DNA from 4 places in the Novosphingobium resinovorum genome. Region 1 is predicted to be linked to each of the others. Evidence: riboswitches for the same ligand, from Rfam matches in the RefSeq annotation. Region 1 holds a riboswitch; each other region holds the start of a gene.

Evidence for each region. Region 1 has a riboswitch for cobalamin ahead of BES08_RS10485 (HoxN/HupN/NixA family nickel/cobalt transporter). Riboswitches for the same ligand answer to the same signal wherever they lie in the genome.
Region 2: linked by a shared signal. The riboswitch ahead of BES08_RS16700 (TonB-dependent receptor) and the one ahead of BES08_RS10485 (HoxN/HupN/NixA family nickel/cobalt transporter) in region 1 are both predicted to bind cobalamin.
Region 3: linked by a shared signal. The riboswitch ahead of BES08_RS09035 (TonB-dependent receptor plug domain-containing protein) and the one ahead of BES08_RS10485 (HoxN/HupN/NixA family nickel/cobalt transporter) in region 1 are both predicted to bind cobalamin.
Region 4: linked by a shared signal. The riboswitch ahead of BES08_RS24490 (TonB-dependent receptor) and the one ahead of BES08_RS10485 (HoxN/HupN/NixA family nickel/cobalt transporter) in region 1 are both predicted to bind cobalamin.

The regions. Positions count from the first base shown of each region.
Region 1 covers NZ_CP017075.1:2,248,069-2,253,051, forward strand. The annotation lists gene BES08_RS10475 (ribonucleotide-diphosphate reductase subunit beta) at 1-813, opposite strand, end outside; gene BES08_RS10480 (sigma-70 family RNA polymerase sigma factor) at 1,026-1,697, opposite strand; gene BES08_RS31765 (nuclear transport factor 2 family protein) at 1,746-1,940, shown strand; cobalamin riboswitch at 2,007-2,249, shown strand; gene BES08_RS10485 (HoxN/HupN/NixA family nickel/cobalt transporter) at 2,437-3,489, shown strand; gene BES08_RS10490 (flagellin N-terminal helical domain-containing protein) at 3,675-4,499, opposite strand; gene BES08_RS33945 (hypothetical protein) at 4,864-4,983, shown strand, end outside.
Region 2 covers NZ_CP017075.1:3,577,268-3,582,250, reverse strand. The annotation lists gene rpoD (RNA polymerase sigma factor RpoD) at 1-98, opposite strand, end outside; gene BES08_RS34595 (cold-shock protein) at 458-1,135, opposite strand; cobalamin riboswitch at 1,526-1,770, shown strand; gene BES08_RS16700 (TonB-dependent receptor) at 1,942-3,984, shown strand; gene BES08_RS16695 (Rrf2 family transcriptional regulator) at 4,229-4,678, opposite strand; gene BES08_RS16690 (class I SAM-dependent methyltransferase) at 4,765-4,983, shown strand, end outside.
Region 3 covers NZ_CP017075.1:1,944,848-1,949,830, reverse strand. The annotation lists gene BES08_RS09045 (hypothetical protein) at 1-142, opposite strand, end outside; gene BES08_RS09040 (cell wall hydrolase) at 293-1,471, opposite strand; cobalamin riboswitch at 1,759-1,950, shown strand; gene BES08_RS09035 (TonB-dependent receptor plug domain-containing protein) at 2,057-3,919, shown strand; gene BES08_RS09030 (ABC transporter substrate-binding protein) at 4,063-4,983, shown strand, end outside.
Region 4 covers NZ_CP017076.1:1,632,487-1,637,469, forward strand. The annotation lists gene BES08_RS24490 (TonB-dependent receptor) at 1-2,148, opposite strand, end outside; cobalamin riboswitch at 2,337-2,578, opposite strand; gene BES08_RS24495 (hypothetical protein) at 2,725-3,024, shown strand; gene BES08_RS24500 (sulfotransferase family protein) at 3,136-4,281, shown strand; gene BES08_RS24505 (AraC family transcriptional regulator) at 4,391-4,983, opposite strand, start outside.

The DNA.
Region 1 (4,983 bases):
CTTCATGCCCAGCTGGCCAAGGCGCCAATCGGCGATGTAGCGGATGTACTTCTTGATATCCTTGGGCGTCATGCCCGGCACCGGGCCCAGCTCGAACGCCAGGTCGATGAAGTTGTCCTCGAGACGGATCGTGGTCTGGCACTGATCGGCGATATCGTCCTTCACCGCCTTGGTGAGGCAGCCACGCTCTTCGCAGAAGGCGTGGAATAGCTTGATGATGCCTTCGCAGTGCAGCGATTCGTCACGCACCGACCACGAGACGATCTGGCCCATGCCCTTCATCTTGTTGAAGCGCGGGAAGTTCATCAGCATCGCGAAGCTGGCGAACAGCTGCACGCCCTCGGTGAAGCCGCCGAACATCGCCAGTGTGCGGGCGATGTCCTCGTCGTTGTCGACGCCGAATTTCTGCAGGTAGTCGTGCTTGTCCTTGAGTTCCGAGTACTCAAGGAACGCGCCGTACTCGCTCTCGGGCATGCCGATGGTGTCGAGCAGGTGCGAATAGGCCGCGATGTGCACCGTCTCCATGTTGGAGAAGGCGGTGAGCATCATCTTGATCTCGGTCGGCTTGAAGACGCGCGCGTACTTCTCATGGTAGCAGTCCTGCACTTCCACGTCGGCCTGCGTGAAGAAGCGGAAGATCTGGGTGAGCAGGTTGCGCTCATGATCCGAGATGTTCTGCACCCAGTCGCGGCAGTCCTCGCCCAGAGGCACTTCCTCGGGCAGCCAGTGGACCTGCTGCTGGATCTTCCAGTAGTCGTAAGCCCAGGGATATTCGAAGGGCTTGTAGGTCTTGCGGGCTTCGAGAAGGGACATGGGCGGCTCCGGTGGATCGTCTGAAATTGCGTTCGCCCACAACGCTTTCACGCTTGGGCGGAAAGGCCAGAGATAGGCAAGATCGCGCGCAAATCGAGTGCGTGAATCATCTTCCCACAGGAATATGTGGGGGCAAGGAAAAAGTGCAGCCCCAAGGGGTTGTGGGTGTGATTAATTTCGCCGCCCTCGCATGAATCCCCGGATTGTGCCGGTCAGAGGACTTCGGCGACGCCTTTCAGGCTCTCTCGCGGCTTGTCGATCGCCTGCGCTTTCAGCTGATGCACGCGCGGGATCGAAACTTGCAAGACCTCGGCGATCTCGGCGAGGTTCAGTTCCTCCACGAAGTAGAGCTGCACGATCAGCTTGAGCCGGTCCGGCAGGTCGGTGATCGCCGCGATGACCGCGCCGCGCATCTCGGCGTCGACCAGCATCGCGAAGCTGTCAGGCGTTTCCGTCGCGAAAGTCATCCACTGGTCGGAATAGACCTCATCGATCGGCTCGAAACGCATCGGGCGGGCAGCATCCTGCAGCGAGACCAACTCACCCTCGCCCATGCCCATCGCCTGCGCCAGTTCGTCAGGCCGGGGATCGCGGCCGAGCCAGCCCCGAAGCTGCGTCTCCTTGTGCGCCAGCATGCGGCGGCGCTCGGACGTGCCGCGCGTGCCCTGCACGTTGCGGCGCACAAGATCGACCATCGCCCCCCGCACCCGCATCTTGGCATAGGCGGCGAAGCCGTCCTCGGTCGGCAGATCGTGTTTCTGCGCGCATTCGGTGAGCGCGACGAGGCCGACCTCCACCAGATCCTCCAGTTCGATCCCCGGACGCCCGGTGCCGTGAACGTGCCAAGCCGGCCACTTGACCATCGGCAGGAAGCGGCGGACCACGAAGCCCTCTCGCGCACTTGGGACGACCTGTTCGCCACGATGGACGCGATGGTCTTTTTCGCCATGCCAGGCGCGATCCAGGTTTCGGGCGACACCGCCGAGGGCCGCTGCCACGTACGCGAGATCGCCCGGATCGAGGGCAAGGTGATGAAATTCGCCGCCCGCTACTTCGACGACCTCGTCCGCCACGACGGCCGCTGGCGCTTCGCCCGGCGCACATACGCGATGAACATCGCCGAATAGCCCCCTCTTGCGGCGGAGCAGGCGCGCGATTAGGAAGGCCGCGCCGAAGCGTTCACCTTGAGCATTTCGGCGAAAGATCGCGCCGGTGCCCCGCAAGGGGCTTAAAAGGGAACGCGGTGAGGATGTTCTCATCCGAATCCGGGGCTGTCCCTGCAACTGTAAGTGGCGAGCGCGATGCATAGGCCGGTGCCCCGAAGGTGGTCGCCGGCAGCCACTGGGCCGGACGCTGCGACATGCGAGGCCACGGGAAGGCCATGCATCAAGCGATGACCCGCGAGCCAGGAGACCTGCCTGCGTCCGGTCGCTCTTGCCTTGGTCCAGGGGATGGCCGCGGCACGGTAACTTCCGTCTGAGCGACGCAACGTGCGGCGGGGGCCGCATCGGCGCGAGGGACGCCGGGCGCTGCCGCGTCCGTCCGGGGCCTCCCGTGCCGACCGCGCCGAGTGCGCGGCACGCCCCCGTCAGGTCGCTGACGCGAAGACGGATCAGAACGCCGATGTCGCCCGCGAAAACCTCTCTCAAGAGCCGGATAACCGTGCTCTTTTTTCTGCTCGTCGCCGCCAACCTGGTCGTCTGGGGCTGGGCGTTCAGCCTGTTCCACGCCAGCCCGGTGATGCTGGGCACCGCCCTCCTCGCCTGGAGCCTCGGCCTGCGCCACGCGGTGGACGCCGACCACATCGCCGCCATCGACAACGTCACTCGCAAGTTGATGCAGGAAGGCCAGCGCCCGATCACCGTGGGCCTTTGGTTTGCGCTCGGCCATTCCGCCATCGTCCTGATCGCCGCGACCACCATCGCGCTGGCAGCAGGCACTCTCGATGATTTCGAGGCATTCGGCCGTTCGGGCGGGGTGATCGCGACGATCATTTCCGCCTGCTTCCTGTTCCTGATCGCGATCATGAATCTCGCGATCCTGCGCGGGGTCTGGCAACGCTTCGTCGAGGTGCGGCGCGGCGGGACCTATGCCGAGGAAGACCTCGACATGCTGCTCGCCGGACGCGGGCTGATCGCGCGAATCCTGCGCCCCGTGTTCCGGCTGGTGCGCCATGCCTGGCACATGGCGCCGCTCGGCTTCCTGTTCGGCCTCGGTTTCGACACCGCCACCGAAGTCGCCATCCTCGGCCTCTCGGGCGCGCATGCGGCGGACGGCGTTTCGCTGGGGTCGGTGCTGGTGTTCCCGGTGCTGTTCGCGGCGGGCATGGCCCTGCTCGACACCGCCGACGGCGTCATCATGCTGGGGGCCTACGAATGGGCCTTCGTCAAGCCGATCCGCAAGCTCTACTACAACATCGTCATCACCGCGATCTCGGCCATGGTGGCGCTGGTGATCGGCTCGATCCAGACCGCCGCGCTGCTGTCGGACAAATTCGGGCTGGAGGGCGGCGTGTGGTCCGGGGCGGCCTCGCTTTCGGAGCAGTTCAACACGCTGGGCTTCCTGATCGTCGGCCTGTTCGTGGTGTGCTGGTTGCTGAGCTGGGCCGTGTACCGCTGGGGCGGTCTGGACACGGTGGAAGTGGGGGCGGCGGCCAGCCCACCCCGCTGCGACTAGGGCGTAAACGAGCAAGTCTCGCCCCCCTCCCGCTTGCGGGAGGGCAATCCCTTTCTGCTCCCCTCCCGCTTGCGGGAGGGGCTGGGGGTGGGTCTTTTACCACGCAAGAAAGCCCGGCGGTCATGGGGAACCACCGGGCTTTCCGAACCTTCCGGGATAGGAAGGTTCTATATTTCAGTCCGTTATCAGCGCAGCAGCGAGAGGACGTTCTGCTGGCTCTGGTTGGCCTGTGCGAGCATCGCGGTGGATGCCTGGCTGAGGATCTGCGCCTTGGCCATCGCGGTGGTTTCGGCCGAGTAGTCGGCGTCCTCGATACGGCTGCGGGCGTCGGACAAGTTGGTGGTGGTGTTGGTCAGGTTGTTGATCGCCGATTCGAGGCGGTTCTGGCCGGCACCCAGCGAGGCGCGGGTGGCGTTGACGTCCGACAGCGCGGCATCGACGTTGGTAAGCGTGGTCGCCGCCTTCGTGGCGTCGGTCACGTCGAGGGCGGTCGCCGAAACCTTGGTGCCGTCGATCGCCTTGGAGGTCAGCCCGACCTGCTGGCCGCCCTGCGAACCGGTCTGGATGTTGAAGGTGAGGTCGGCGCCGGCGGTGGTCGAGATCAGCGTGTTGCCGTTGAACTTGGCCTGCGTGAAGCTGTCGTTGATCTGCGTGGTCAGCGCCGAGACTTCCTGCTGCATCGCCGCGCGGTCCGAGGTCTGGTAAGTGCCCGAGGCCGACTGGATCGCCAGTTCGCGCACGCGCTGCAGCATGTTGCCGACTTCCGACAGCGTGCCTTCGGCGGTCTGGGCCAGCGAGATGCCGTCGTTGGCGTTGCGGATGCCTTGGCTCATGCCGCGGATCTGCGAGGTCATCGAGGTCGAGATGGCGAGGCCCGCCGCGTCGTCCTTGGCCGAGTTGATGCGCTTGCCGGTCGACAGGCGCTCCATTGCGGTACCAAGGGCCTTGTTGGCCGAATTCGATGCGTTCGAGGCGCGGATCGCGCTGATGTTGGTGTTGATGACTAACATTGTGCGTGTTCCCGTGAAGTGTCCCGTTGGTCCCGGCGGGTGGGTTTCCAGCGCCGCCAGCCCCTAAACCGGCAGGGGGCGAGGAAGTTTAAGTACGGGGTTCAACAAGCGCTTGCGATTCGACTCGTCGTCCCGGACTTGATCCGGGACCGCTGGCCGTGAACCGCCCACATCGCCGCGCGCGGCCTGCGATTGCCCCAAGAAACCCCAGCGGTCCCGGATAAAGTCCGGGACGACGGCCCATTTAGATCGTCCTTCTGACGGTAATTATTAAGCACATCTCCCCCCCTAAATTACCGCTCTCTTTGCCGTCCGCTCCTCATAAGCACCTTCAGAACACGGTTAATTCTAGAAGGAGCGCGATATGACCGGATTGCCGGGCATCCACGACAAGCTCCGCCTACACGGCCCGGTGATGCAGCGCGCGAGCGCCATTGCCGCCTCTCTTTTCGACACCGCTGCAATCGATTTTCGCGATGCGGCC
Region 2 (4,983 bases), 1.3 Mb from region 1:
CCCTGGCTTTTGGCGCGCGCGATGAACCGCTGGACCGAACCCTTGTCCAGGTCGAGAAGAGGAGAGTCGTTGTCGCCGCTGCGATCGTCGTTAGTCATGCAATCCGTTGTCGTTATTGGCCTTTTCATGACGATGGTGACGCCAGGACAAGGCTAGGTTCTCAGATCATCAGCCTGATGATGCCGGTGAAGGGCGGCCTACAGGCAGGGATGAACCACTTCAGGTCTAAGGTTCAAGCAATGCGGCCGGACATCGGTTCCAGGAGGAAGCTGGTCCGCCCGCATGCTGCACGTTCGAATCAAGGAAACACGTCCCTCGTCCCGCAGTCGGCCTGTCGAAGGCAGCTTTGATCAAGGCCTTCGACATAAGCCGCTCGATGTCCGTCGCCGATCGCGATGCGATCGAGGAAAGCCCGAGATGAGGCCATGACCTCCTGCGGCAGCCATGGCCAGATCAGTCAGCGCTGGACCAGATTCACGGCCGACGCCTTGCCCCGGCGATCGATCTCGATTTCGAATTCGAGTTGATCGCCTTCCGAAAGGCCATGCAGACCGGAGCGCTCGACGGCGCTGATATGCACGAACGCATCAGGCTGACCGTCATCGCGGACGATGAAGCCGAAGCCCTTCATGCTATTGAAGAACTTGACGGTGCCGGTGGCCTTCTCGCCAGTGGACTGATTCTGAACAGGTGCGGCACTTCGCTCGCGACGTTCGGCAACGATGACCTCGCCCACGATGGTCAGTTCGGAAGCGGAAATCTTGCCGCCTCGCTCGACCAGCTGGAATTCCAGCTGCTGACCTTCCGCCAGCGTTTCGAGGCCGGCGGACTGCACGGCGCTGATGTGCACGAATGCATCGTCGCCGCCGCCTTCAAGCTGGATGAAGCCGAAACCCTTGTCGGGGTTGAAGAACTTGACCGTCCCACGGCCCTGACCGACAACCTGGCCCGGGCCGCCGCGCGAACCGCCACCGCCACCGCCAAAACCGCCGCCTCGCGATCCGCCGAAGCCGCCACGCTGGCCGCCACCGAAGCGGTCACCACCGCCAAAGCGATCGTTGCCGCCGCTCCAACGATCATCGCCGCCGCCGAACCGGTCGCGACCTTGGCCGCGATTTCCCCTGTCGAATGTCATCTTTTAAGTACCTTAAGCTAAGTCCGAGAAACCTATCCTCGCGAGTGAACGTAGCACGCAAGGCCGCAGAACCCGTTTCAGGGTGCAGGATGAAAGGCGATAGCAGCGCAACGACGTCTTGGCGACCAGAGTTCTGCGATCGGCTGCGATGCATGGCACGGAGGCGACTTTAGCACAGCGATGACCGAAATTTCACGCAATTCGACAATCGATCCGGCCGCCGCCGACCCTTGCCACGCGCTCGGAAGCAAATTTTGCTCCCCGGAGCGGCCCGTTAGCCCTGGCATCGCTAGTCGGGAGTTCAGGATACAGGCCGTACCTGGACGCCATACAGACAGGCTTGTGCCGTGAAACCGTTTGAGATAGCGCGCCATATCTGCCCTTCATTGGTGCAGACAAGATCGCGCTGGTGCCTCGAAAGAGGCTTAAAAGGGAACACGGTGAGAAGGCATGCCCTTCGAATCCGAGGCTGTCCCTGCAACTGTAAGCGGTGAGCGCGATGCATATGTGCGGTGGGGCAAAGGTTCCTGCCGCCAGTCACTGGGCCGGACGCTGCAACATGCGAGGCCTGGGAAGGCCTTGCATCGTCGCATTGACCCGTGAGCCAGGAGACCTGCCTGCGTCTGGTCGCTCATGCCGTGGTCCAGGGGGTGGCCAAGGCCCGGAATCATTCCGTTCGAGCGACGAACCAGCGGTGGAGGCCGCATCGGTTCGCGCAGACGGTCGCCCGCGGCGTCCGACCGCCGGCGCGCGTCGACCGTCTTGATGGCGGCAAGCCTCCCACCCAGTCGCAGGCGTCGGGGGGAATGATGATGAATTTGATGAAAAGCGCTGCGCTGGTGCGCATCGTGGCAGGCACCGCAATGGCGCTGGCGACGATGCCCGCCTGCGCCGAAGAGGCATCCGCCGGCGGCGCGGATGGCGGTTCCGGCGAAATCGTGGTGTTCGGACGCGGCGAGGCCAAGATCGGCACCGCCCATGCCGCCAGCGAGGGCAGCGTCGGCGGTTCCGACCTGCTGGTCCGTCCGCTTCTGCGGGTCGCCGAACTGCTTGAGGCGGTGCCCGGCATGGTAGCGGCGCAGCATTCGGGCAGCGGCAAGGCCAACCAGTACTTCCTGCGCGGCTTCAACCTCGATCACGGCACCGACTTCACGACTTATATAGATGGCGTGCAGATGAACCTGCGCAGCCACGGGCATGGCCAAGGCTATCTCGATCTCAACGGCCTGATCCCCGAGATCGTCGCCCGCGAAGACTTCCGCAAGGGGCCGTACCGCGCAGATGGCGGCGACTTTGCACTGGCCGGCGCGGCCTACATGACGACCATCGATGGGTTCGACCGCCCGTGGATCTCGGTAGAGGGTGGATCGTACAAGTCGGGGCGGCTGGCCGCCGGTGGCAACATCAAGGATGTGGCGGGTGGCAGTCTCACGCTGGTGGGGCAGGCCAAGCGCTATGATGGTCCCTGGCAGGAGGCCGAGCATCTGCGGCATTACTCCGGCTTTGCGAAGTACATCGCGTCCGCTGGCGAAGGCACCGTCGAAGCATCGCTCCACGCCTACCACGCCACTTGGCGGCCGACCGAGCAGATCCCCGAGCGGATCATCGGCAGTGCGCTGTGCCCTGACGAATTCTGCTCCCCCGATCCTTCGGCGCGTGGCCGCACAACGCGCTTCGTCGGCAACGTCGCGGTGCGACAGCCGAACTGGAGCGCTAATGTCTATGCCCAGTACTACGACTGGAACATGTATTCGAACCCAACTTATGCCGATCCGGACAGCACCAGCGCGCAGATCGACCAGTTCGACAAGCGCTGGGTCGTGGGTGTCACCGCGCGCAAGCAATGGGCTTTGGGCTCGACGCTGCAACTGAGCATTGGCACTGAAAACCGCTACGATCACATCGGCAACGTCGGGGTGAATCGTACCGAAACCCGCGCCTTTTTGTCCTCGTTGGGTCGATATCACGTCGAGGAACTGTCCGGCGCGCTCTATGGCGAAGCGACCTGGAAGCCGGTGCCCGGCCTCAGGCTAACCGGAGGCCTGCGAGGCGACTATTACCACTACGCCGTCCGCGCGCGCGACGCCATGGCGACCGAACTGGGAACCGGCAGCGGACACGATTCGATCGTCTCACCCAAGGTATCGGCAGCCTACGAGATCGTCCCGCAGTTCGAAGTCTATGCCAACTGGGGCCGCGGCTTCCATTCCAACGACGTGCGCGGTGCGGTGAACGTGGAATCGCCCGTGCCCGTTCTGGTGCGCGGCACTGGCAAGGAACTTGGCGGGCGCCTGCAACTGGGCACCGTCTCACTGACCGCGACGTACTGGTGGCTCGACGTGGGCAGCGAACTGCGCTTCGTCGGCGATTCCAACGCGGTGGAGCCGACCGGCGCCAGCAAGCGTCATGGCTACGAGGTGGTCGGGTTCTGGCGCCCGCTGCCGTGGCTGGCGCTCGACGGCAGCTATGTCGCCAGCCACTCGCGCTACGACAACGGAGATCGCATTCCCAACGCGGTCGAGAACGCGGTCTCCGCCGGCGCGGCGATCGTGCTCGATCCGTGGGAGGCGAGCGTGCGCGTCCGGCATCTCGGCCCCTACCCGCTGATCGAGGACAACTCGCTGCGCGACAAAGGCAGCACGATCGTAAACGCCCGCGCCGCATGGAAGGGCCGCAAGATCGAGATCTACGGTGAGGTGCTGAACATCTTCGACAGCCACGACAAGGATATCGCCTATTACTACGAATCCTACATCCCGGCGTTCGACACCAATGGCCCGGTCGAAGGACGTCTCAGCCGCGTGATCGAACCACGCACGTTCAAGATCGGCGCACGCTACACGTTCTGATCACCAGCCACGCCCTGTCCCGTCATTCGACGGGATAGAGCGTCGGTTGCCGCTTATCCGGGCCATGATCCGGGGATGCGTGCTACGCTTCGTGTACATCTACACCGTACCGCAAGAAGCGACGAGCGAGACCATAAGCGACATTGAGGCCTGTCTTGCGGCTGGCGCATGCAACCCGCCAACTGGCCTCAGCCTGCCGCTGGACCGGATCGTGGGGCGCATGCAGGGTTGGAAGAAAGGCCGATCAGGCTGAATGTGCACTCGCCATCTCGGAAGCGCTGCGCGCATCAAAGGTTCGGCCCAGGTCAGCGAGCTTCACAGCACCCAGCCGGGCGACCAGCAAAGCCTCCGCCTCCGAAAGCGCCTCCGCCAGCGCCTCGTTGACAGCCGCCTCAACCGCGCAATCAGGATTGGAATGCTCGCTGCCGATAGCAAAGATGCGTGGTCCTCCTACCGCTCGATGTACGTCGAGGAGCGACACGGTCTCCAAGTCTGCCGCGATGGCCCAACCGCCACCATGCCCTTTTTCCGAGCGCACATACCCTGCCTCGCGCAGACCAGCCATCGTGCGTCGGACGACAACGGGATTGGTTCCCAGCATCTCTGCGATAGTTTCGGACGTCATTGCCCCCTCATGCCGCGCCATATGGAGCAGCACGTGGAGCATTCGCGAAAGGCGACTGTCATTACGCATATTTCGATTCTTCGCATTCCAGCCGGATTGGCAAGCATCATGTTTCACGATACTTATTATGTTACATGATTCGTGGAGCGTTCGAAATGCGAGAGTTCGAGAACCCTGATCACTGGGATGCTGCCGCTCGGCACTATGAGAAGACTGCGCACCCCTTCACTGCTCGCTATGCCGAGGCGGCGGTTGCGAGAATATCCCTCGGGTCCGACAGCCACGTGCTGGACATAGCCGCAGGCACCGGTGCTTTGGCACTGGCTGCCGCGCGAACAGGCGCGAAGGTGCTGGCAACAGACTTTTCTCCAGGC
Region 3 (4,983 bases), 300 kb from region 1:
GCTTGCTCTCGATGGAGCGCAGGCTAGGGCGCGGGAGAAGGGGGCCGTTGTCGTTGACCGCGCCCAGCGGCGCGCCGGTGCAGAGCACTCCGGCAATGGCCGGCATCGTCCCGTTCATGGCGGCGGCGAAGCGGATGGTCATGGGCGGATAGTCTCTCTTCTTGGTGGGTGTCGACGGATCAACCCTCTACCCCGGCAGCGATGAACCCATCATGCAGGGACGTGGTTTCTCAAGTCTTGACGATACCACCTAGGGACATTCCCCGGGTGCCTCCGTTGCAATCGATTATCTTCAATTTGCGGGCTGGGTGATCCAGCGGCCGGAGTTTGCGTACTCGGCCTTGATGCCCTGCGAACCCGGCAGATTCCGGGCGGTATAGAGCGAATCCCCGCCGCGCTGCTGCACTTCGCTGGAATAGGCGGGGCTGGGCTGGATGGGCATGGTCGGGCTGGTTGCCTGCGCGACCGGCTCTGCCTTCACGGGCTGGGCCGTGCCGAATGCGCGCTGGACGGCGAGCGGGTCGAGCGCCGCTGCTGCAGCGGCGGCATCGGCGCTGTCGTCATGGCGATGCGGAGCGGCCATCGGCTCGCCGCCGAGGTAGGCGAAGCGGAACGTCGCCGCGCTGCCCGCCGCGCCGCGCAGCGCGTAGAAGCGGTGCGCGCCGATGGTGGAAAGGTACTGCAGGCTCGGCGCCCAGTAGGGGTGCACCTGGACAGTATGATAATGCGTGGCGAGGCCGATCGGCGTGTAGACGTAGCCTGCCAGCGCCTGGCGCGCGACGTTTTCGGCGCGGTCCCAGAACATGCGCTGCGGGCGACGGGCGAGCGAGCCGTCGCAGGTGAACGAGAACTGGCAGCCTGTCGAACGTTCCGACCCCTCGTAGACGACGCCGCAGACGGTCTTGGGATAAGCCGGGTGGGCCATGCGGTTGAGCACGACCTGCGCCACCGCGCGCTGGCCCGCATCGGGCTCGCTCGCGGCTTCGTAGTAGATCGCGGCAGTCATGCACTGCAGCGCGCGGGTGCGGTCGACGCCGGAGTTGTCGATGTAGATCGGCCGCGCGGTAGCCAGCGGGCCGGAGACGCTGTCGTCGGCGTCGGAGCGGATGCCTTCGCCGACCTGAAGCGGGGCCTTCTCGGCTTCGAGGTAATAGAAGGCCGAACCGGGGAAGCTGGCGCCTGCCTGCTCGAACGGCATGGGCAGTGCTTCGGCGCCTTGCGAGGCGGCGTCGGCGATGGCGAAGCTGTCCCAGCCTTCCGGCGCGGCGAAGGCGGGAAGGGCGACGGCGGCGAGCGCGGTCACGGCGAAAGTCCAGCGGCGGCGCAGGACGACCGGGCGGTGGCCGACACCGCGGGCGCGGCGCGGATAGCGGCCGACGAAATCGCGCGGGCGTTCGAACGGAGCGCCTTGCGAATCCATCACCGGCGCCGGGGCGGCGTCTGGTCCGGGAATGGAAGGGGCAGGGCTCACTCGGTTCCTTTCGGCCGCAATTCGGCAGCACCGGCCTAGCCTGTGCCCGGTGCGCGCGCATCCGGGCATTCCGGGCCGTCCCGTTGCGGTACAGCCACGCTCTGTACGCTTAAGGGCTTAAGATTTGGCTGCGCCTCGTCGTCCCGGACTTGATCCGGGACCGCTGGCCGTGAACGGCCGCCCTTGCGGCGTGGCGCCTTGCCCATGGCTCGCGCCTAAAGACCGCCACCGGCCCCGGATCGAGTCCGGGACGACGAATGCTTGCCAACCCCTGTATGCCGCACTATCCGCGCGGTTACGTCATGGGTTGCCCGCAAGGGCCTAAGAGGGAAGCCGGGTGCGAATACCGGCGCTGCCCCCGCAACTGTGACCGGGGAGGCCGCCTCCACCATGCCACTGGCCCGTATGAGGGCCGGGAAGGCGGATGGCGCGACTGACGATCCGGGAGCCAGGAGACCTGCCCGAGACGGTCGTTCCGCAGCCGGACGGGGTTCTTCCGGGTGCAGCGAGTGTGACGCGCCATGAGGAAGGCGCGCATGCCTCCGCCGTGAACGGCACAAGCACGTTCAAAGGTTCGGAGGACATATGAAGTATCTGTTTTTGCTCGGCACCGCGCTTGCCGTGAGCACCCCCGCGATGGCGCAGGACGCGGTTGCGATCGGCGAGCAAATGGCGGCGGGCGACCGTGCGATGGCGCGCACCGACATCACCGTCACCGCGACCCGTGAGCCGACGCCGATCACCCAGGTCGGCCAGTCCGTCAGCGTCGTCACCCGCGACCAGATCGAGCGCACGCAAGCGACCACCGCCACTGACGTGCTTGCCCGCATCCCCGGCATCTCGACCGTGCAGTCGGGCGGTTTCGGCCAGCCCGCGAGCGTCTTCGTGCGCGGCGCCGAGAACGCGCAGTCGCTGGTGCTGATCGACGGTGTGCGCATCAACGATCCCGGCGACGTCGGCGGCGGCTTCGACTTCGGCGCGCTGCCGATCGGCCAGTTCGACCGTGTCGAGGTCGTGCGCGGTTCCTCGGGCGTGCTGTGGGGCAGCCGCGCGGTGGGCGGCGTCATCAACTTCATCACCGCCCGCCCGACCGAGCAGTGGACCGCGCGCGGCCAAGCCGAGTATGGCTGGCGCGACCGCAAGCAGGCGAGTGTCTCGGCGGCGGGTCTCGTCGGCCCGGTCGGGCTGACGCTGGGCGGCAACTGGCTCAAGGGCGACGGCTTCTCGGCCTTCAACGAGCGCCGCGGCGCCACCGAGAAGGACGGCTTCGAGAGCAAGAGCGCCAATGCCCGCGCCTCGATCGAGTTCGCGCCGGGCCTCTCGGCCGATGCGGGCGGGTTCTACACCAAGGCGAACTACGACTACGACAACACCGGTGCCGATGCCCTCAACGTCGGGATGAAGCGCGATACGCTGGGCTATGCGAACCTGCGCTATGCGGGCCTCGACGGAAGGCTGAACGCGCGCGTCGGCTATGGCATCAACGACACGCGCCGCATCTCCGATGACGCGGTGTTCGGCCCCTACACCACCAACGGCCGCACCGAGCGCTTCGAGGGCCAGGTCAGCTTCGCACCCATAGAGGAGGCCAGCGTGCTGGTCGGCGGCGAGACCGAGAAGCAGAAGTTCGACGACAATTACGGCTCGAAGGATTCGACCACCATCGACAGCTTGTTCGGCAACCTGACGCTGCGTCCGTTCGCCGGCCTGACGCTGAACGGCGGCCTGCGCTACGACGACAACTCGGACTTCGGCGACCGCACGACCTTCGCCGCCAACGGCGCCTGGGTGATCGGCGGCGGTGACAGCGCCCCGGTCCTGCGGGCCAGCTACGGCGAGGGCTTCAAGGCGCCGTCGCTCTACCAGCTCTACACCAACGCGGGCTTCCGCGCGCTCGATCCCGAAACGTCGAAGAGCTGGGATGTGGGGCTGGAGCAGCCTTTCGCCGAAGGGACCGGCCGCTTCACGGTGACCTACTTCGATCGCAAGACGAAGAACCTGATCGACTACGACCTTGCGAACTTCAATTACTACAATGTCGGCCGGTCGCGGGCGCAGGGTGTGGAACTGGGGATGCAGGTGACCGACTGGCAGGGCTTCGACGTGAACCTCGCCTATACCTACCTCGACGCCGTCAACGAGGACACCGGCGCGCAGCTCGCGCGTCGTCCGAAGAGCAACCTCTACGCCAGCATCGACAAGGCGTGGGCGGTCGGCCTGAAGCTGGGCGCGGACCTGCGCGTCGGCGGCGGGCGCTACGACGATACCGCGAACGCGCAGTACGTCGGCGGCAACGTAGTCGTGGGCCTGCGCGGCGCCTTCGCGGTGACGCACAATGTCGAGGTCTATGGCCGCGTCGAGAACCTGTTCGACGAGCATTACGAAGTGGTGCGCACGTACGGCACGCCGGGGCGCTCGGCCTATGCCGGCATCCGCGTGAAGATGTGAGCGAAAGGGCGGTTCCCGGCAGGCGTCGTCCCGGACTTGTTCCGGGACCGCTGGCCGTGGACCGCCCTCCTCGCGATATTTCCCTGACCCCTCGTCATTGCGAGCGCAGCGAAGCAATCCAGGGGCGCGTAAACCGCGCTGGATTGCTTCGCTGCGCTCGCAATGACGAGGGAGGGGGAGCGCAAGCGGGCTTCGGGTGGCTTGCCGTTACCCCGCTGCTCCTGACGCTCGCCGCCTGCCAACCCTGGTCGGACCCGCCGGTCGAGGGATCGGTGCGGCCGCGCATCGTTTCGCTCAACCCCTGCACCGATGCGGTGCTGGCGGAGGTGACGTCGCCGGGGCAACTGCTGGCGATCTCCCACTACAGCCACGATCCCTCGGCCAGTTCGATGGATCTCGCCCGCGCCGCGCAGTTCGCCGAAGTGTCGGATGCGGTGGAGGATGTCGTCGCGCTGGAACCCGATGTCGTGGTGGCGAGCAGCTACACGCCGCCGGCCACCGCGCAGGCCCTGCGCGACATGGGGCTGGAGGTCGTGCTCGAGCCGCTTCCCGCCGACCTTCCCGAAGCGCTCGCGCAAGTGCGGCGGCTGGCGAAGCTGGCGGGCAATCGTTCGGAAGGGGAGGAACTGGCCGGGCGGATGGAGGCTGCCGTCGCCCGTGCCAAGCCGCCGACCGGCGTGCGGCCGGTGCAGGCGCTGCTGTGGGAATCCGGGGGCATCGTCGCAGGCGACCACACGCTGATCGCCGATCTCATGCGCCGCGCCGGCTTCGCCAACGCCGCTGCCGCGCGCGGGCTTGCCCAGGCCGATTACCTGCCGCTGGAACGCGTGGTGGCCGATCCGCCGCGCGTGGTCTTCACCGTGGGTTCGCCCGCCGGCGAGGAGGACCGGATGCTGCGTCATCCCGCTCTCGCCAAAGTCCGGGGCATGATCCGCGCGCCGCTCGACCGTTCGTTGATCTGGTGCGGCGGGCCGACCGTGCCCAAGGCACTGGCGCGGTTCGCGCAAGTGCGGCGATCTCTCGATAACCCCAGGTCCCGAGGTCATCTCGGGCCCTTCGACAAG
Region 4 (4,983 bases), on a different replicon from region 1:
GAACCGCTGCTCGAAGGTGACCGCGACGCTGCGCGGCTCACCCAGGACCCACTGCGAGGTGGAGTAGCTGTTCTGGACGTAGATCCTGTCGAAGACGTTGCGCAAGTTGAGCGTCACGCTCGTCTTCTCGGCAAGGTCGTAGCGGGCCGAAGCATCGACCAGCGTATAGGCCGGGATGCGCCGGGTATTGGCGGCGTCGGAGTATCGCTTGCCGACATACCGCAGGCCCGCGTCCAGATGCAGCGGCTGCACCGGCCGCCATGACAGCCACAGGTTGGCCGCCTTTTCCGCGACGCCGATGGGCATGTTGCCGTCCCGGCTGACCAGCGCGGTGCCGACCAGTTCGTCGAAGTCGTCGTACCGCGCGTTCAGGATCGTGCCGTTGGCGAGCACGCTGAAGTCCTTCGTCACCGCCAGTCCGAACGAGGCCTCGACGCCGTAGGAAGATTGCTGTCCGACCTGCACCGACACGGTGGGATCGTTGGCGGATCGGGTCAGGATCTTCTTCTTGACGATGCGATAGCCTGACAGCGTGAACTCGCCGCGTCCGTCCAGGAAGGTCGCCTTGACCCCGGCCTCCCACTGGCGCCCGGTGGAAACGTCGAAGGTGGTCTGCGCCAGCGTCGCCGTGAGGAACGCCGTCACCGGGTCCGCCGCCGCCGAATACTGCGCATAGAGCGAGATCGTGTCGCTGGGGTTGTAGACCAGCCCCGTGCGCCAGCTGGTGCTCGGATAGCGGGCGGTGTAGTCCGCCGCCGGATCGAGGGCATCGTGCCGCTCGGTCTTCGGGCGATCGTAGCGCAGCCCCGTCACCAGCGAGAGCCGGTCGGACAGCGAGAGCCGGCTTTCGCCGAACAGCGCCCATTGCTGCACATCGGTCTTGTACTTGTAGCGGGTGCCGAATGTGCCGTCGAGGAACGTGCCCGGCGTATAGTCGTAAGGATCGACGAGGTCGAAGCGGCTGTTGGGCGAACTGTCGGTGCGCAGCAGCGAGCCGGTGTTGTACTCGCCGCCCAGGCTCAGGCGGTGGTCCATGCCAAGCAGCGTATGATCGAACACCGCGTTGAAGCGGTCGCCCCACTGTTTCGTCTTGTAGACAATCTCCAGATAGCTCGAGCGGCGGATCTGGTCGCCGGACCAGGCATAGCCCTCGGCATTGCGCCAGTGCTTGAAGCCGGTGAGGTAGTAGGCGACGTTGGTGATCGTCACCCCCTCGGCCGGTGTCCATTCGGCCTTGGCCTGGGTCCAGGCATCGTCGAAACGCAGCGAGCGGTCGGCGATGTTGTAGTTCTTCTTGCGGATTTCGCGCACCAGTTTGCCGTCTCGCAGCGGAGTGCCGTACCAGATCGTCGGGTCGAGGTCGGCGCGGTCGTGCGTCAGCGTCAGCACGAGGTCGTCGCGCGCCTGCCAGCGCAGCGCCGCCGAAAGCGCAAGACTGCGCGATTGCCCGCGCTCCATCCACCCGTCCGAACGGTTGTAGCTGAGATCGACGCGGTACGAGAGCCTGTCTCCGATCGGCCCGCCGATCCCGCCCGCCGCCGCATAAGTATCGAATGAACCGCCGCTGAGACGGACCTCGCCTTCGAACTGCTCGGTATTGGGCTTCTTGCGCACGACGTTGATCGCGCCGCCGATGCCGCCCTCTCCATAGAGGACCGAGGCCGCACCGCGCAGGACCTCGATCCGCTCGGCCATCCACGGGTCGGCGGGGAAGGTCTGCGTGGTCGTCGTGTAGACGCGCATCCCGTCGTAGAGCTGCATCACCGAGGTGTAGCCGGTGAACCCGCGCGAACTCAGCGAGTAACCGAAGGCCGAGCTGTTGTTGATGAGCCCCGGCGCGCGCGCGGCTGCGGCAACCACGGTGCGGTCGCCCAGGCTGCGGATCATCTCCCTGGTGATGACGTCGACGCTGGCCGGCGTCTGCATCGGCGTGAGGCCGAGGCGGCTGGAGGCGTCGGCCTGCTGGCCGAGTTGCAGGACACCCGCCTTGCGCGCGGTGACGACGATATTGCCCGCATCCGTGTTATTGGCATTCTCCGGCGCCGTCTCGGCGGCTTCCTGCGCCTGCGCCGAAGTCGCGGACATGCCAAGCATGCAGAATGACGCGCCCGAAGCGATCAGGCCGGAAAGAAGCGATCTCGTATTCATGTTGTAACCCCCGTTGCGTTTCCCAGTCGAACGGACAGGTTCCCGCGAGAGGGGTGTCCCCCCGCACGGGTGCAGCGGCGGAATCCGGGCGCGAACGAGCGACCGGCGAAACCCACCGTTGCGGCCTGGCCGCAAGTTCGTCGCTCAGACGGAGTACACCGTGCCGCGGCCATCCCCTGGACCAAGGCAAGAGCGACCGGACGCTGGCAGGTCTCCTGGCTTACGGGTCGTCACGCGATGCACGGCCTTCCCAGGCCTCGCAGGAGTTAGCGTCCGGCCCAGTGGCTGCGGCAGGGCACATTGGCCTGCCGCGATATGCATCGCGCTCACCGCTTACAGTTGCAGGGACAGCCTCGGCTTCGAGGGGTAGCCCCTCTCACCGCGTTCCCTTTTAAGCCCCTTTCGGAAGGCACCAACGCGATCGTGTCCCCCTTTTCGGAGGGACGGGCGGGGGATTATTCGCTGCGCGCACGATTTGCAAGCCGTTCGCGTGGGGCCTTCCGAAAGCCCGTCCTGCGAGTTTTCGGTTGCAACCTTGCTTTTCATTTTGGGCAACCCGTGCAATTTGCGGTGCCGATGACTGATCCACGACTCACCCTGATGGAAGCCATAGCCACGCGAAAGTTCGTGACGGCGCGTTACAACGGCAACACGATCACGCTTGCCCCGCACATGCTGTTCGAAAGGCACGGCGATCTTGTCGTCAGTGCCATGAACCCCGCGAAGGCACGCCGCAGCGACGAGGAGCCGGGTCTCGGCCAGTTCAAGCTGGCGGGCCTCTCGTCGATGGAACTGCTGAACGAGCACTTCGAGCCTCTGCCCTCCTACGACGGTACGCCCCCGCGCAGCGACGATTCCCTGATCCTTTCGGTCTGATCGCCCGATATCGCCAAGGTGATCGGCGGGTAGCTTCTAAAGTGTGCCCCATGTCTTCATGATCCCCTCCGAACGCCGCGCGATGACGCGGCACGGGATGAGGGAGAAGACATGCAGGCGCAGGACATCGTCGCAGCGGCAAGCGAACGGACCGGATTGAGCGACTTCGGCGATCCCGCGATCCTCGAAGGGCTTGGCGTGTTGCTGAAGTCCTACGAGGACGAAGCCAGATTCACCGAAGCGGGCATGGCGCGATCGGTCGATGCACTGGTGGCCGCGATGGCGAACCGGATGCGCGTGGAGGACTGGCTGGCGCGCCACCCCGAACTTCTGGAGCGCCCGGTCGAGAAGCCGCTGTTTGTCTTCGGCCTTCCGCGTACCGGCACCACGCTGGCGATCAACCTGCTGGAAGCCGACCCGGCGCGCCGCGCGTTCCTGCGCTGGGAAGCGTTCGATTCGGTGCCGCCGCCGCTGGTGCAGGAACTTCACGCCGGTCCCCGTCACGATGCCTGCCAGACGCGAACGCTGCAGGGGCTGAAGTACGCGCCGCAGATCGCCGCGATCCATTACGAGGAGGCCGACAGCCCGACCGAGTGCCAGTTCGCCATGGCGCCGTCGTTCTGCGCGCAGCTCTACGATTCCCAGGCGGACATTCCGGGCTACCACCGCTGGTTCCTGGACGAGGCCGACTACGCGCCCGCCTTCCGCTACGAAAAGCGGCTGCTGCAGCTGCTTCAGGCCAATGCCCCGGGGCGCTGGACGCTCAAGAACCCCTGGCACCCGTTGTTCCTCGATGCCCTGACGGCCGAGTTTCCTGACGCGCAACTGGTCATGACGCACCGCGATCCGGTCGAAGTGCTGGGCTCGGCCTGCAGCCTCGTCAAGGAAGTGCGGCGGATGTACAGCGATCAGGTCGATCTTCGGGCCATCGGAGAGAATCTGTTGGAGACGTTCGACCTGATGATCGCGCGGTCGAACGCCTTTCGTGCGAAGCACGGGCACGATGCGATCTTCGACGTGCAGTATCGCGATCTGGTGCGCGACCCGCTCGCCACGGCGCAGGGCATCTACGAAAGGTTCGACGAGCCTTTCACGCCGCAAGCCCGCGCAGCCATGGAAGCCTACCTGGCTGCAAACCCCAAGGGCAAGCACGGCAAGCACGAATATGACCTGGCCGAATTCGGCCTCAGCCGCGAAGGCGTCCGCGAGCACTTTCGCGACTATATCGAGCAGTACGAGATCGCGGTGCGGGCGTGATCGATACGGGTGAAGGCATCGTCACCTGACCCTGCTTCGTCATCCCCGCGAAGGCGGGGACCCATCTGACGATCGTGCAACAGGCGCCGTCAGGAGATGGGTTCCCACTTCACGGTAATGACGGTGATATGTTGGAGACGGATGCGCGTAGGCTGCGCAACTGCGTGGGCGACTGGCCGAACCAGCGCCTGCAGCTGCGGGAGAATACTGCCTGTTCCGCGAACCCCAGCTTCTCGGAAATGCCGCGGAAATCGATACCGGTCTGCTGCAGGTAGTACAGCGCCAGATCGCGGCGGACATCGTCCTTGACCGCCTGGAAGCTGGTGCCCTCCTGCTTCAGTCGCCGACGCAGGGTCCGGTGATGAATGGCGAGGGTGCGGGCGATTTCGGCACTGCCGCAGTCGTCCCGGGTCAGCTTGCGCAGGATCAGCCCGCGCACTTCGGCGTCCACGGGTGGACGCTGCTTCGGGAAAGTCCTCTCGATGTAGGCGACCAGATCGCTGCGGACCTGCGCGTTCTGGGTGAGCACCGGGGTGGCAAGGTCCCGGTCGGAGAACGTGATCCCGTCTGCGGGCTCGCCGAAGTGCACGTCGCAGCCGAAGTAGCGGCGATATTCGGCCGGTCGCGACACGGGTTCATGCCGAAAATGGATACTGCGCGCGCGGGCATAGTCGCCGGTCATCTCCATCGCCTCGAGATGGC